One region of the Paenibacillus sp. FSL H8-0332 genome, then DNA from elsewhere that is predicted to be linked to it. Evidence: riboswitches for the same ligand, from Rfam matches in the RefSeq annotation. Region 1 holds a riboswitch; the other holds the start of a gene.
The links. A riboswitch is a leader RNA that binds a small molecule or an ion and turns the genes downstream of it on or off. The one in region 1 is predicted to bind cyclic di-GMP.

Region 1 (7,882 bases):
ATCTTGAGGGGGGCTTCACGCTTAGATGCTTTCAGCGCTTATCCCGTCCGTACGTAGCTACTCAGCCATGCTCCTGGCGGAACAACTGATGCACCAGCGGTACGTCCATCCCGGTCCTCTCGTACTAAGGACAGCTCCTCTCAAATTTCCTGCGCCCACGACAGATAGGGACCGAACTGTCTCACGACGTTCTGAACCCAGCTCGCGTACCGCTTTAATGGGCGAACAGCCCAACCCTTGGGACCTACTTCAGCCCCAGGATGCGATGAGCCGACATCGAGGTGCCAAACCTCCCCGTCGATGTGGACTCTTGGGGGAGATAAGCCTGTTATCCCCAGGGTAGCTTTTATCCGTTGAGCGATGGCCCTTCCATGCGGTACCACCGGATCACTAAGTCCGACTTTCGTCCCTGCTCGACTTGTAGGTCTCGCAGTCAAGCTCCCTTATGCCTTTGCACTCTGCGAATGATTTCCAACCATTCTGAGGGAACCTTTGAACGCCTCCGTTACTCTTTAGGAGGCGACCGCCCCAGTCAAACTGCCCGCCTGACACGGTCCCCGTACCCGATTAGGGCACCAGGTTAGAACCTAGATACGATCAGGGTGGTATCCCAACGGCGCCTCCGCAGAAGCTTGCGCTCCTGCCTCACCGGCTCCCACCTATCCTGTACAGATCGTACCCAAATTCAATATCAAGCTGCAGTAAAGCTCCATGGGGTCTTTCCGTCTTGTCGCGGGTAACCTGCATCTTCACAGGTATTAAAATTTCACCGGATCTCTCGTTGAGACAGCGCCCAAGTCGTTACGCCATTCGTGCGGGTCAGAATTTACCTGACAAGGAATTTCGCTACCTTAGGACCGTTATAGTTACGGCCGCCGTTTACTGGGGCTTCGGTTCACAGCTTCGGGTTACCCCTAACCACTCCCCTTAACCTTCCAGCACCGGGCAGGCGTCAGCCCGTATACTTCGCCTTACGGCTTCGCACAGACCTGTGTTTTTGCTAAACAGTCGCTTGGGCCTTTTCACTGCGGCCCCCTCGGGCTATTCACCCTACCGAGGCACCTCTTCTCCCGAAGTTACGAGGTCATTTTGCCGAGTTCCTTAACGAGAGTTCTTCCGCGCGCCTTAGAATTCTCTTCTCGCCTACCTGTGTCGGTTTGCGGTACGGGCACCTTCTCCTGGCTAGAGGCTTTTCTTGGCAGTGTGAGATCATGACCTTCGCTACTGTAATTTTCGCTCCCCATCACAGCCTGGCCTTAGTAGTGTGCGGATTTGCCTACACACCAGCCTCACTGCTTAGACGGACATATCCATCAGTCCGCGTCACTACCCTCCTGCGTCACCCCATCGCTCATAGCGGATTACGGTGGTACAGTAATTTCAAACTGTTGTCCTTCGACTACGCCTTTCGGCCTCGCCTTAGGTCCCGACTTACCCTGAGCGGACGAGCCTTCCTCAGGAAACCTTGGGCTTTCGGCGGATCAGATTCTCACTGATCTTTTCGTTACTCATACCGGCATTCTCACTTGTATGCTGTCCAGCGCTCCTTACGGTACACCTTCAACCTACATACAACGCTCCCCTACCCCAGATGCAAAGCATCTAGCCATAGCTTCGGTGGTGTGTTTAGCCCCGTTACATTTTCGGCGCAGAGTCACTCGACCAGTGAGCTATTACGCACTCTTTCAATGGTGGCTGCTTCTAAGCCAACATCCTGGTTGTCTGTGCAACTCCACATCCTTTCCCACTTAACACACACTTGGGGACCTTAGCTGATGGTCTGGGCTGTTTCCCTTTTGACAATGGATCTTAGCACTCACTGTCTGACTCCCGGCAAGAAGTACATGGCATTCGGAGTTTGACTGAGCTTGGTAACCCTTGCGGGCCCCGCACCCAATCAGTGCTCTACCTCCACGACTCCATTCACCGAGGCTAGCCCTAAAGCTATTTCGGGGAGAACCAGCTATCTCCGAGTTCGATTGGAATTTCTCCGCTACCCCCACCTCATCCCCGCATTTTTCAACATGCGTGGGTTCGGGCCTCCAGTGCGTGTTACCGCACCTTCACCCTGGACAGGGGTAGATCACACGGTTTCGGGTCTACGTCCACATACTCATTCGCCCTATTCAGACTCGCTTTCGCTGCGGCTCCGGCTTCTCACCTTAACCTTGCATGTTAAACGTAACTCGCCGGTTCATTCTACAAAAGGCACGCCATCACCCATAGAAAGGGCTCTGACTTTTTGTAAGCACACGGTTTCAGGTTCTATTTCACTCCCCTTCCGGGGTGCTTTTCACCTTTCCCTCACGGTACTGTTTCACTATCGGTCGCCAGGTAGTATTTAGCCTTAGCAGATGGTCCTGCTGGATTCATACGGGGTTTCACGTGCCCCGCACTACTCGGGATCCGTCTCGGAGAGAACACAGTTTAGGCTACAGGGCTTTTACCTCTATCGCGGGCCTTTCCAGACCTCTTCGCCTACCATCTTCCTTTGTAACTCCATGTGAGACGTCCCACAACCCCAAGAGGCAAGCCCCTTGGTTTAGGCTGTTCCGCGTTCGCTCGCCGCTACTGACGGAATCACTATTGTTTTCTCTTCCTCAGGGTACTTAGATGTTTCAGTTCCCCTGGTCTGCCTCTGCATTTCCTATGTATTCAGAAATGAGTAACTGCGAATTACCACAGCTGGGTTTCCCCATTCGGACACCCCCGGATCAAAGCTTGCTTACAGCTCCCCGAGGCAGTTTCGTTGTTCGCCACGTCCTTCGTCGGCTCCTGGCGCCTAGGCATCCTCCGTGTGCTCTTAGTAGCTTAACCAATGCTCCGGCGTTTCGCTTGTTTGCACAATCGAAAACCTTCGCTTAGCATCACTAAAATATTGAAACTTGTTTACACAAGTTCAGCTTAAAGGAATGTTCTAAAACGCAAATTCATTTCGGTATCCAGTTTTCAAGGATCAAAGTTAAAGATGAGAGCTTAAACTCTCAAAACTGACCAACGAGTGAGTATTCGAACCCAAGGGTTCTATTGTGGAAGCTTTAGCTTCCGATTTGAATGTTTCCGTTGCAGGAAACGATTCTCCATAGAAAGGAGGTGATCCAGCCGCACCTTCCGATACGGCTACCTTGTTACGACTTCACCCCAATCATCTACCCCACCTTCGGCGGCTGGCTCCCTTGCGGGTTACCCCACCGACTTCGGGTGTTGTAAACTCTCGTGGTGTGACGGGCGGTGTGTACAAGACCCGGGAACGTATTCACCGCGGCATGCTGATCCGCGATTACTAGCAATTCCGACTTCATGCAGGCGAGTTGCAGCCTGCAATCCGAACTGAGACCGGCTTTGCTGGGATTGGCTCCACCTCGCGGCTTCGCTTCCCGTTGTACCGGCCATTGTAGTACGTGTGTAGCCCAGGTCATAAGGGGCATGATGATTTGACGTCATCCCCACCTTCCTCCGGTTTGTCACCGGCAGTCACTCTAGAGTGCCCAGCTCAACCTGCTGGCAACTAAAGTCAAGGGTTGCGCTCGTTGCGGGACTTAACCCAACATCTCACGACACGAGCTGACGACAACCATGCACCACCTGTCTCAACTTTCCCCGAAGGGCACCTGATGCATCTCTGCTTCGTTAGTTGGATGTCAAGACCTGGTAAGGTTCTTCGCGTTGCTTCGAATTAAACCACATACTCCACTGCTTGTGCGGGTCCCCGTCAATTCCTTTGAGTTTCAGTCTTGCGACCGTACTCCCCAGGCGGAGTGCTTACTGTGTTAACTTCGGCACCAAGGGTATCGAAACCCCTAACACCTAGCACTCATCGTTTACGGCGTGGACTACCAGGGTATCTAATCCTGTTTGCTCCCCACGCTTTCGCGCCTCAGCGTCAGTTACAGCCCAGAAAGTCGCCTTCGCCACTGGTGTTCCTCCACATATCTACGCATTTCACCGCTACACGTGGAATTCCACTTTCCTCTTCTGTACTCAAGTCACCCAGTTTCCAGTGCGACCTCAGGTTGAGCCCAAGGTTTAAACACCAGACTTAAATGACCGCCTGCGCGCGCTTTACGCCCAATAATTCCGGACAACGCTTGCCCCCTACGTATTACCGCGGCTGCTGGCACGTAGTTAGCCGGGGCTTTCTTCTCAGGTACCGTCACTCCGATAGCAGTTACTCTACCGGACGTTCTTCCCTGGCAACAGAGCTTTACGATCCGAAAACCTTCATCACTCACGCGGCATTGCTCCGTCAGGCTTGCGCCCATTGCGGAAGATTCCCTACTGCTGCCTCCCGTAGGAGTCTGGGCCGTGTCTCAGTCCCAGTGTGGCCGTTCACCCTCTCAGGTCGGCTACGCATCGTCGCCTTGGTGAGCCGTTACCCCACCAACTAGCTAATGCGCCGCAGGCCCATCCCCAAGTAGCAGATTGCTCCGCCTTTCATTCTCTCTTCAGGAGAGGAAAGAAATTATCCGGTATTAGCTACCGTTTCCGGTAGTTATCCCAGTCTTGAGGGCAGGTTGCCTACGTGTTACTCACCCGTCCGCCGCTAAGTTAATCAGGAGCAAGCTCCATCATAACTCCGCTCGACTTGCATGTATTAGGCATGCCGCCAGCGTTCGTCCTGAGCCAGGATCAAACTCTCCAAATTGGTATTTAGAAAGAGCGATTGCTCATTTTGAAACATCTGACGAGAATTTTCATTCTCATTTTTGGATCTCGCCGAAGCGATTTCCGATACTCACTCGTTGTTCAGTTTTCAAAGATCAAGCTCGTTGTCAGCGCCGATCACTTCGTCACCAGCAACTCTTATAATATATCACGTTCGTTTGAACAATGCAAGCTTTATTTTGAAATCACTTTTTTAAGTAATCTCTCATTTCCTTTGCCGTTCCAACAACGCTTATTTATAATAACCTATCCCTCTATTAAAAAGCAACCTTTCTATAAATAAAAATAACCCGCTTAATGTTTAAGCGGGTTATTCTCAGGAAATGCTATAGTTCACAGCTATTCTTAGTAGAATTTCGCTGCAGTATATTTGCTTGCTGCTTTGATCAGTTCTGTTGACGCGGTGTTCTTACCCAGACCTGCATCCACTGTAGTATCAATCGTTACCCATTTGCCGTTCATGAACACTTCGTTCCAGGCATGGTATGAAGTTACATAGCTTGTATTCCCCATAACCAATTTGGTAGGAATGCCTTCACTGCGGAGCATAGTAGCGAACAAGGATGCGTAATCGTAGCAGATACCTTTGTTGGTAGCCAGTGTGTTATCGTTGTTCGGAATATAATCTGTGCTTACGCTGTTAGCCAGAGAGTAGTCATATTTCACGTTAGCTACGATGTAATTGTAGATGGCCTTAACTTTGTCTGCATCTGTGGTCAGACCCTTTGTAAGCTGGGCTGCCTTTTGAACGGATTTATCGGAAGAACTCCATTTCACATTCTGTACAGAGCTCAAATATACGGCATTCACATTACTCATTGAGAGAGATACAGTCTCGGAAGATAGTACTTTGTATTTGTTGCCGGTAGTATTCTCAAGAACGGAGACCTTATAAGAGCCATTTCCTTGTTGCAGCGGGAACGTCTCGGTTGGTTTGGAAGTGTATAAGTTGTAAGTATAGCTGTTATTGTCTTTGGTAATCATGAGCTTCATCTTCTTGTCCTTAGGAACATCGTACGAAACCCCGATAACCCCTTGATCAAGTTGTCCAACATTTAACCAGCTTGAATCTGCATTAGCTGCTTGAGCAGTGCCTGTCTGCACGGAAGTGACAATCACAAAAAGTGTAATCAACATTAAATATAACTTTTTCATGGATAAAACCCCTTTCGGTAGCTGGCTGCCATCCTTACGGGAAGGCCCTTTAGCTTTGCGTCCCTACCTTTCGATAGGTTTGCCGTTATCGTATAAGCTTTATCTGTCCAATCTACTACCATATAATTACAGATTCAGAATTAAAACAAACAAAAAAAGCCTCTTCATTCGGTAGCTGGCTGCCATCCATGACGGGAAGGCCCTGTAGCTTTGCGTCCCTACCTTTCGATAGGTTTGCCGTTTATCGTGTATTAGCTTTCATAGTTATATCTTACCATATCTCTATCTATTAGCAAGACCCAAATCGCTAGATTCCACAAAAATAGTCTAAAATTTTATGTTTTTTCGACTTTTATTGCCTTGTCTTGGACAAGTCAGGTTAACTTCGCATGAATGATGAGTCTGTGGGTCGGGTTGACAAGCGGATCGCAGGTAATGAGGGTCAGAATCTTATCATCATCCTTTCCCTTCAGTACCGAAATATCGGTAGGCTCTACAATAGATACATCATATACAACATACTTGTATTCCTGGCCGCTTGTAATAACAGTAATGGTATCCCCTTTACCGATCTCATCCAGTCTGTTGAACAGCCGTCCTGCCGTTCTTGACCGGTGTGCCGCAATCGCTGCGTTGCCTACCTCACCAATCGGAGCTGTCTCCTTCATATGCGCCGCGGCATGCTTCATATTAGTTTTGGTGGCGCCCTCCAGTACAGGCAGCTTCAGATCGATTTTGTCGATTTCAATAATGGCGGTGATCTTGCCTCCAACTTCAATCTCGGGCGCTGTAGTGGGCACCGGCTCTTCCGCACCGGACTCTTCCGCCAGCAGTTGGGTGACTTCCGCATAGGGCTTGCTCAGATCCTGGCTGGCAGGAGCCGTAGCCGAAGGAACGATTTCACTATAGGCCTGTTCAGCCTCTTCCAGCAGCTTCTGCTGCTGACGGTCCTCGTACCATTCGCTTCCTTTGGGGTAGAGCATAATCAGGACCCCGGCAAGTATAATCAAATAGGATAACTTCCGCATGACAATCGCCTCCGCAATATAGAATAAGTGCTAACCCCCCAGGACACGAGGAAGATGTACTGTACCTCTAGAATACCCACTTCCGGCTTCCAAAGAAATTAATGATCACTGTAATGAAGGTAACCAGCACCTTGGCCATCAGCACCTGGATTCCCAGGCGATCAGTCAGCAGATGAATCAGCAGCACCGAAATGCCCAGCACCAGCAGATTCAGCACAATAAATCTCACTAGCTGCATCCGGTCAAATCCGCCATTCCCGCCTCTGTCCCGGCCCTTGAAGGTCACCTTTTTATTCCAGAAAAAGCTGTTTGCCGTCCCGGCGCTGTAGGAAATTATCTGTGCAGGGGTGTTAAGCATCCCCAGGGAATGCAGCAGGGTAAATACCGCGAAATCAATGAACGTGTTAAGCAGGCCCACTGCATTGAATTTCAGAAACTGGATCATGCCTGCACGCCAAGCCTTATCTTGCATAATCGCTTTCCTTCCGCGTGTCTTCGGTCTCCGCATCCGGGTAGCCTTTGGTCTCGCTAACGATATAGAGCGGTCTGTCCTTCGATTCATCATAGATCCGTCCAATGTACTCCCCGATTACACCGAGCAGCATCAGCACAATGCCGTTAAACAGCAGGTTAACCCCGACAATGGACGCCCAGCCCGGCACGGTCCAGGAGGTGAAGACCTTTTGGAATAAGACCAGGAACAGGTAGAGGAAGCTGGAGAAGGACAGGAAGAAGCCGACATAGGAGGCGATTTTGAGCGGCTTGTGCGAAAAGGAGGTGATTCCGTCGAGCGCGAAGCGGATCATTTTTTTGAGCGGATATTTCGTCTCCCCGGCGAAGCGTTCCTCCCGCACATATTCCACCATGGTCTGCCGGAAGCCAACCCAGCTCACCAGCCCCCGCACATAACGGTTCTTCTCCTTCAGGCCGCGCAGCACATCGCAGACCTTACGGTCGATGAGCCGGAAGTCCCCGGTATCCGTAGGAATCTCTACACTGGTCATGCTGCTTAGCAGACGGTAAAAGATTTTGGC
Region 2 (7,882 bases), 290 kb from region 1:
TTCCGCATTCTTCTGCTTGCCTTCCTTCATCTGATCGAAGGCCTGCTGAAGGACACTCTCCGCCTCGGCAATCATGTTCGTTACATCATCGGCTGTAATTACCTTCTCGCGCTCCAGGCGTTCTGCATAAGCGCGGTATACAGTAGGGTGGTTCCGCACCTTGCCGTATACAATCGGCTGTGTAGTCTCGGGATCATCCATTTCATTATGCCCGTGGCGGCGGTAGCCGATCAGATCAATCAGGAAGTCCTTCTTGAACATATGGCGGTAAGCGCAGGCCAGACGGACTGCGGCAATACAAGCTTCAGGGTCATCGGCATTGACATGCACGACCGGGATCTCATACCCTTTGGCCAAGTCGCTGGCATAATGGGTGGAGCGGGAATCTTCGCTCTCTGTGGTGAAGCCGATCCGGTTATTGACGATAATATGCACGGTACCGCCATTCTGATAACCCTGCAATTTGCCGATATTAAGCGTCTCAGCGACAATGCCCTCTCCAGGGAAGGCGGCATCGCCGTGCATCAGCACAGCCATGGCCTTGCTTGTATTCAGCTTAGGCATTCCCGGAGCGTTGCGCTCTTCCTGTGCAGCACGTGTGAAGCCCTCAACTACAGGATTGACGAATTCTAGATGACTCGGGTTATTCGCAAGCGTGATCCGGGTGCGCACGGTCTCGCCTTCGCGGACGGCACGGTCAGCCCCGAGATGATACTTCACATCACCGCTCCAGCCGTAGGTCACGCCCATGGAGCCTTCTGAAGGGAACAGCTCTTTGTTCGGCGAGTGATGGAATTCCGAGAAAATAATATCATAAGGCTTGCCCAGAATATGAGCCAGCACATTAAGTCTTCCACGGTGGGCCATGCCCATCAGAATATGCTCTGCGCCATCATGCGCGGCGGCGCGGACAATCTCATCCAGCATCGGCACAAGGGCGTCATTGCCCTCCAGGCTGAAGCGCTTCTGGCCGACGAAGGTCTTGTGCAGGAAGGTCTCGAAATGCTCCACCTGGATCAGCCGCTTCAACAGCTCTTTACGCTCTGTATTATTCAGCGGGGCAGGGGAGGTCATGGATTCCGCCTGGCTGTTGAGCCAGCGCAGCTCGCGTTCATCATGTACATGCCCGAATTCATAGGCGATGGTCTGGGTATAGGCCTGGCGCATTCTGTGGACGGCATCCATCGCGGTATGCACATCCGCAGGGGCATTATCCCAGATCAGCGAAGCGGGCAGTGCATTAAGATCCTCGCGGGTAAGCTCGTAGGTCTCCAGCTCCAGCCATTTGGCCATCGGGTTCGTGCTGCGCTCCAGCGGGTCAATGTCTGCGGCCATATGGCCATATATACGAATATTGGCGATCAGCTTCGAGGCCTTGACGGCCTTTTTGAGCCACTGCGCATCTGCGGATACGGCAGGCCTTGGAGCCCTCTCGGCATCGGGTGCCAGTGGAGGGGGGCCGGATACGGTGAAGAGATCGCGGTAATGTTGTTCAACAGAAGAGGGGTCCTTGACAAATTGCTCATATCTTTCTTGGATGTAGCCCAGGTTGGGGCCGTAGTATTTGCTCCATACTGTGTCGTTATAGGGCTCTTTGACTGCCATGAATAGGTCCTCCTAACGGATAAACTCCACGCGAGGCATCCAGTGTGCCACTTGGCGGAGCTGCAAATGTTTGCGGTTTCATTCTCATCCTATTGTGCTACTTTCCGGCGGGGTAATCAATTCATACTTTCGGTCAATCCGTTCGCAATTTGGCATGATTCATTACAGTATTCATACGGAACTATCATAAATAGAAATAATTCATTTATATATGGACGCACTTAAGAATTGAAACGAAGCTGGACCGTCGCTGCGGTGAACATTTGGACCTCCGGCCGCTGTTGTATTTGAATTTCCTAATTTGAACCGCTCTTCGCGGTAGAAATCCAAATACAAAGGCGGACGCTGCCGCTCCTCCAGTTCCAAATTTCCCCTCCGCTTCTTTTGCTTTTTGTTATTTCTTTAGTGCTTTCAAAATATAAACTCACATAACTCTCCGTTATATATACAAATGGGTAATTGTCTCTATACGATGGTGCGTGCAGCGGTAAGCCGGGGCGGTTAGAGTTCCCTTTAGTATATTTAAACTATTACATAGGGTTTGAACTTGGAACTGGAAATATTTATACAAGCTGCTGGCAATTTCAGCTAAGTTTCCTCACATTTTAACATAAAAAAATTCCAGAAAACGACACACTAATCGCGTATGATCTTGTATAATGTTATTGCGGAGAACGGTTTCATCGATTCTTGCCAGATCCTTTCATGATGGAAAGGGTCCAGTAAAAGGTAAACCTGCCGAAAGACAGGGGCACAAAGTCTCGGATCTAAAGTAGAAATACTACAAAGTAGCAATACTACTATGATGGCCGGACTGCCTGGGGACGCGAAAATTCTAGGAGGAGATTTCTTGGATATGTCCAACCAGGGGAATAACGAGTTGCAGGCAGTAGATCTGGATTTGGAATGGGTAGACTTGCTGATGTCTGCCAAGCAGGCGGGGATCGCGGCAGAGGATATCCGCCGGTTTCTAAGCGAAAAGGCACTCCAGGCGATGTAAGGGCGGTCATCATTGTTCGGATACATACAGAAAAGGCACAGCGGCCGGTACGCTGTGCCTTTTCTGTATGCCTTTGAAAGGATGCCTTCGCCGAAGGTGGCCTCCCTGCCAAGTGAAGTCTTCCCGGCGGCATACAATACTACGTCTAGTTGTCCTTTTGATCCATACGCCATTTCTGGTAATCGAGGAACTCCTTGAATTCCCGTTTGCTTATACCGGAGGCCATGGCCTCCTGAACCAGCCGGAACCATTCCCCGTCCAGAGCCTGTTCTTCCGTCTCTGCCAGCCCGCCATACAGCAGTGCATGAATGGATACCTGAAGCGCGTCAGCGATTTTTTCGATGAATTGAATGGAGGGGTTGGATTGAATGTTCCGTTCCACATTACTGAGGTATGATTTCGCCACATCAGCCTTATCCGCAAGCTCGGATAACGAATAGCCCTTCTCCAGCCGGAGTTTGTGGATGCGGCTTCCCATAGTATCTGACACGATTACAACGCCCTCCGTACTTTTTTGGTAAAAGATAAGAATTTATATGCTTCGCGCTATACATTCTCCTTATCTTTCTCGCTGAAACGGCACCGCCCTTTAAAGGGACAGTAAAGCCGTTTCCATTTGTAAGTATAACAAAAATCCGCAAATCGGACAAAATTCATTGAACCCGGCAGCCGGGAGAAAAGGAAAAGGCACACCCGGCCCGGTTGGGGAAGGATGTGCCGTCTTCATGGATTGCTGACCTACTTGGCTTCTCCCAGTCCTTGAAGTGCATCGAAGGTCCAGTTCAGAGCTAAGCCGTCACCCTGAAAAATGTTCTGATCGAGCGTGTTGTCTACGAATTCGAAAGCGATCTTGAAGGTCTTGGACCCGGCGGCGGCAATCCCTCCTGGCAGTACGCCTGCTGCTACGAGATCGTAGCTGGGGGTATTCTTCAGATCCTTCAGGGAGATCTCGGACAGCACATGACCGCTTAGTGAACCGCCGGTGTACGTACTATCTAGGAGCTTGACCTTGAAGTGGTCTCCGAGATCCTGGCCCGCGTTATCACCCATGGCATCGGTCACGGTGTAAGTGGTGGCAAGCTTGAGGAGCTTGATATCCAGTGTGCCGTCATTGGACAAGGTGAAGGTGCGGACGGTGTAGTCTCCCGGCTTCAGATTCGTCAGCGCTACCGGAGTATTGAAGGAAGAGCCGAGCTTCAGCGTACCTGCGGCGAAGGTTGCCGTGCTGGTGGCTGTGGAGCTGAAGTAAGCGAAGGTGCCCCCGCCGATTAAAGACAAACCCAGTGCTGCCGATGCTACGCCAAGACCCAATGTTTTTTTGATACCCATGATTTATTTCCTCCTCGAATGGTTTGATTTGTTGTGGAATTATTTGAGACTGCCTTTTTCCTGGTTGGCTTCGAAATTCAGCGTCAGTGCAAGCGTATCGCCCTGATAATAGTTCTGCGGCTGGAGGGTCTCCTTGAAGGCAAACTGGATGGTCAGGTTATCCGAGGTACCGGCTTTAATGCCGGACTTCTCTCCGCCTAAGATCGCTCCGACAATTCCCCGGGCCACCAGATCGGGACTCTCCTGCTCCAGATCGGCCAGCGAGATGACCAGGAGCGGCGATTCTTTCTTATCCTTGTTCACGAGGAAGGTCACAATAATATCATCCTTGAAATTGTGGGAGCCGTTGTCTCCCTGAGCGTCTGTAATGGCGGATGAGGTGCGCAGTACCACTTTGGGAATATTGAGTGTCCCGTCATTTTTGAGTTTGAAGTCCCGTAAGACGGTATCACCCGGCTTGAGGTTGCTGAGATTAACAATGACGGAGGGATCAGATTGAAGTGATAAGGTTCCGTTGTTAAAAGAAGCTGAGGAAGTAGAAGTGCTGCTGAAGTAAGCGAAGGTGCCTCCGCCGACCAGGGTCAAGCCTAATGCTGCCGATACAACGCCGAGACCTAATGTTTTTTTGACGTTCATTTGTTCATCCCTCTCTTATGAGTCTGCTTTGTGCATAGCCGGTGCTTCCGGCAAGCTGTATTGTGGCTCCGCGTTTCGTAAACGGGAGAGGACAATCGATCATTGTATGAGGTCAGTCAAAGTATCCGGCCCGCCGCCGCCGGTTGCGGAAGACGAGACGTTCTTCTTTTCCAGTGCCGCAACGGCCTTCCATGAAGAATACAGCGCGTAGAGGAGCAGAAGCAGTCCGGGAATAATCATCAGCACTACGCTTCCGGCTTTGGAGACTGCGAAGCTCATGGCATAGCCCACATAGGGGACGGTCACGCCGGTATACTCACCTACCACATTCGTGGAGCTGACGGCGGCGGTGTCGGCTGAATCATTATTGTCGCCCTTGGTGGTGTAGCTGGCTTCCCCCAGAGCACTGTTCAGCTCGGCAGCGACCACGCGGTGGGTGATCAGAATGTTATCGGGATTCAAAAAAGTGATCACATCGCCCTTCTGGAACCGGCTCATGTCCCCGCCCGGCTTAATGGCCACAATGGAACCGGTCTGAATGCCGGGCTCCATGGAGCCGGATAATACCGTCTTGATCTGGTAGCCGAAGAAGGAGGGCTCGCCGCCGGAGGCTTTGGAGATGACAACGGCTGTGATTAGCACCAGGAACACTATAAGAATCAGAGTGGAAATTATCGTATTGACTATTTTTCGGATGCGCATCTTATTCGCCACCTTTGCTGGGTTCAGATTGTGGAGCCGGTGTAGCTGTAGGAGCAGGCTGCCCGCCGTCCATCACAGTGCCCGGAATTGGAATTTCGCTGCCGGGTTCATGATCTGGAGTCGCTTCCGGTAAAAGAATCTCAGGCGCCGGAGTGGCAGTGGGAGCAATAACCTCTGCTGCTGAAGCTGTGGGGACTGGATTGTCCTGTACAGGAGCTGTGGGAGCGGGCTGCTCTCCCGGCTGGCTTTTGTCAGGAAGACTGGTTGCGGCCGGCTGGTTCTGGGCTTGTTCATGCTCCAGCTTCAGCTTCAGCGCTTCGTCAGCAGCCTTCTGCTTCTCTAAGGCGAGCCGTTCGGCTTCCTCCGCTCTGGATTTATCGGCCTTTTCAAGCGCCAGGCGTTCCTCTTCCTCTTGCTGTGCCTTCGCTTTGTCCTCAAGGGCCGTCTTGGCTTCAGCGATCTCTGCCAGCCGTTCCTGCAAGGTGTGGATGGTGGAGGACAGGGTATCCTTGGACGCCGTTAATTCGCTATTCATCTGCTCATACGTGTTCAGCAGCGCGGGGGATACCTGCGAATCTGCCTGATAGGCGCTGGTTACGAACGAGAGGATAGGCTCCTCAGCAGGGAAGCTGTAGTCATCCTGCCGGAGCAAGACGCGGTCCGGATTGCCGGTGGGCAATGATCCGCCGATATCATGGATCGTGCCAAGGTAATGCATAATTCCGCTTAACGTCTCTGCCAGCGATTCCGATAGAATCCCGCTTTGATGAAGACTCTCCTGAAGCTGGTCGAAGAACTGTGCGTCACGGATTTCCAGACAGTTAGGGTCGAGATTCACCATATATCCTCCGAGCTTGTGCAGAATGGCCGCTGCATGGCCAATTTCCTGCAAGATTTGTTGCCAGACCGTCCCATTGAAGCTCAGTTGCTTCTCCAATAGGTCGATCTCGCTGCCAGCTTGAGTGAGCTCAGCCGAGAGTTCGCCAGCCGCCTGATCCAGCTCCGTAAGCGATAGCTCTCCGGTAGCGACAGAAGTGTTGTACACTCCACTGATGCTATGGCTGCCAAGGGAGGATTTCAGCTCCATGAGGGTGCTTAGGTGCCCGCTGAATTCCGATAGCAGCTGTTCAATCTGACCCGGGAATACCGAGCACAGTCCGATGGAGCTGATCTGTTCCTGGGAGGTTTTGAACTCTCCATAGGTACTGCCGATCTGGCCCGAGGTGTACATCAGAAGCACGGATACTGCCATACCTGATTGCAGAATCCGCAGGCCGAGCTTCCTGGCTTTTCGTTTGCGCCGCTTGGCAGATCTGGGGTACATAGCTAAGCCCCCTCTCAACTTGCTAATGAGTTATTCGTTATATTCGTTCTTTATAAAGAACGTTTTCGTAAGCAAATCATACACTGCGCCGCTTGGAAAAGAAAAATGTTAATTTCAGCGAAATGTTCGCAATAAAGTACGAATTGAGTGGGATATCTCTCTGTAACTGCGGTTATCGCTGTTTTTCACAAATGTTCTTTATAGAGAACAGTCGGCGGGCGTGGCTGGGAGGAGCGGAGAAAGGTGAGGGGGAGACTAGGGGGAGGTAAAGTGCATAGAGTTATTCGCTGATAGTGGGCGAGTGGTGGAAATGAGGGGCAATAGTGCCCCTGAATGGGGCGAAAGTCGGCGGCGAGCGGGAGGGGTGTGGGCCGAATGTATGCGAAAAACTGAACACAATTCGGATGCTGCACCAGTTGGCTAAACGATGGGTTGGTGTATTCCTTGGCAAAGAAAGGGCTACTTTATGTTTTTGGAAGAGACTTTATATGACATTCTCTTAGGATTGGTGTTTCGTATACCGCTTAAACAGCGGAGAGGACGGAACGATTGTGGAAAAGCGGCAGCGGTCGCCTTGGTCTCCGGATTTTCACCGCTAAGGGGAATGAAAAAAATCTGGAGACCACAGCGATTGGAACAACGGTCCGTTCGCGCAGCGTCCACCCAAGTGCTCACGTTGATCCTACTCCGCATAAAGAGCTGTCCCAAGCAGCCATTTCATGGCTTTTGGGACAGCACCTCTCCGCTATTTTATGAAAATGTACGGTTTCGATGAATCTGCACCTGTTCAATCATTCGATTTCCAGTAAAATCCAATCTTAAGGAAGCTTCTCCCCGCGCGAGGTGACGTACAGCTCATACCATTCCTTGCGGGACAGCTCTAGCTGGTCTGCGCCTGCACAGGCGGCGATCCGCTGCGGATTCACGGTGCCGATGACGGGTTGGATGGCTGCGGGATGCGTCATTAGCCAAGCCAGCACGATGGCTTCGGGTGTCGTAGCCTTCTCGTCAGCAAGTCTCCGTACCATGGCCGCTGTATTCACAACATTCTCCGGCTGGCCTTCAAGCGGCCGTCCGCTGAAGAGTCCCTGGGCCAGCGGGCCCCAGGCCTGAAGCTGGATATTCCCGGCACGGCAATACTCCATGGTGCCCTCCGGGAACGTAATGTCCTTCCACGGGTCGCGGTTCACGCTGAGTACGGCGTCAACCCAGCTGATCCGGGACAGGCTCATATGCAGCTGATTGACAATGAACGGCTCGTCGCAATAAGTCTGTAACAGCTGGAT

Region 2: it holds a riboswitch for cyclic di-GMP, as region 1 does, so the genes downstream of both, NST43_RS00360 (anti-repressor SinI family protein) here and NST43_RS01610 (transglutaminase-like domain-containing protein) in region 1, are expected to answer to the same signal.

What each region holds. Positions count from the first base shown of each region.
Region 1 covers NZ_CP150145.1:376,812-384,693, reverse strand. The annotation lists rRNA gene NST43_RS01620 (23S ribosomal RNA) at 1-2,817, opposite strand, end outside; rRNA gene NST43_RS01615 (16S ribosomal RNA) at 3,087-4,645, opposite strand; gene NST43_RS01610 (transglutaminase-like domain-containing protein) at 5,011-5,820, opposite strand; cyclic di-GMP riboswitch class I at 5,834-5,914, opposite strand; cyclic di-GMP riboswitch class I at 5,988-6,069, opposite strand; gene NST43_RS01605 (class D sortase) at 6,195-6,848, opposite strand; gene NST43_RS01600 (GtrA family protein) at 6,916-7,320, opposite strand; gene NST43_RS01595 (glycosyltransferase family 2 protein) at 7,310-7,882, opposite strand, start outside.
Region 2 covers NZ_CP150145.1:84,162-92,043, forward strand. The annotation lists gene NST43_RS00355 (2-oxoglutarate dehydrogenase E1 component) at 1-1,605, opposite strand, end outside; cyclic di-GMP riboswitch class I at 2,324-2,427, shown strand; gene NST43_RS00360 (anti-repressor SinI family protein) at 2,462-2,605, shown strand; gene NST43_RS00365 (helix-turn-helix transcriptional regulator) at 2,751-3,083, opposite strand; gene NST43_RS00370 (TasA family protein) at 3,344-3,934, opposite strand; gene NST43_RS00375 (TasA family protein) at 3,974-4,570, opposite strand; gene NST43_RS00380 (signal peptidase I) at 4,670-5,272, opposite strand; gene NST43_RS00385 (hypothetical protein) at 5,274-6,596, opposite strand; gene NST43_RS00390 (aldo/keto reductase) at 7,415-7,882, opposite strand, start outside.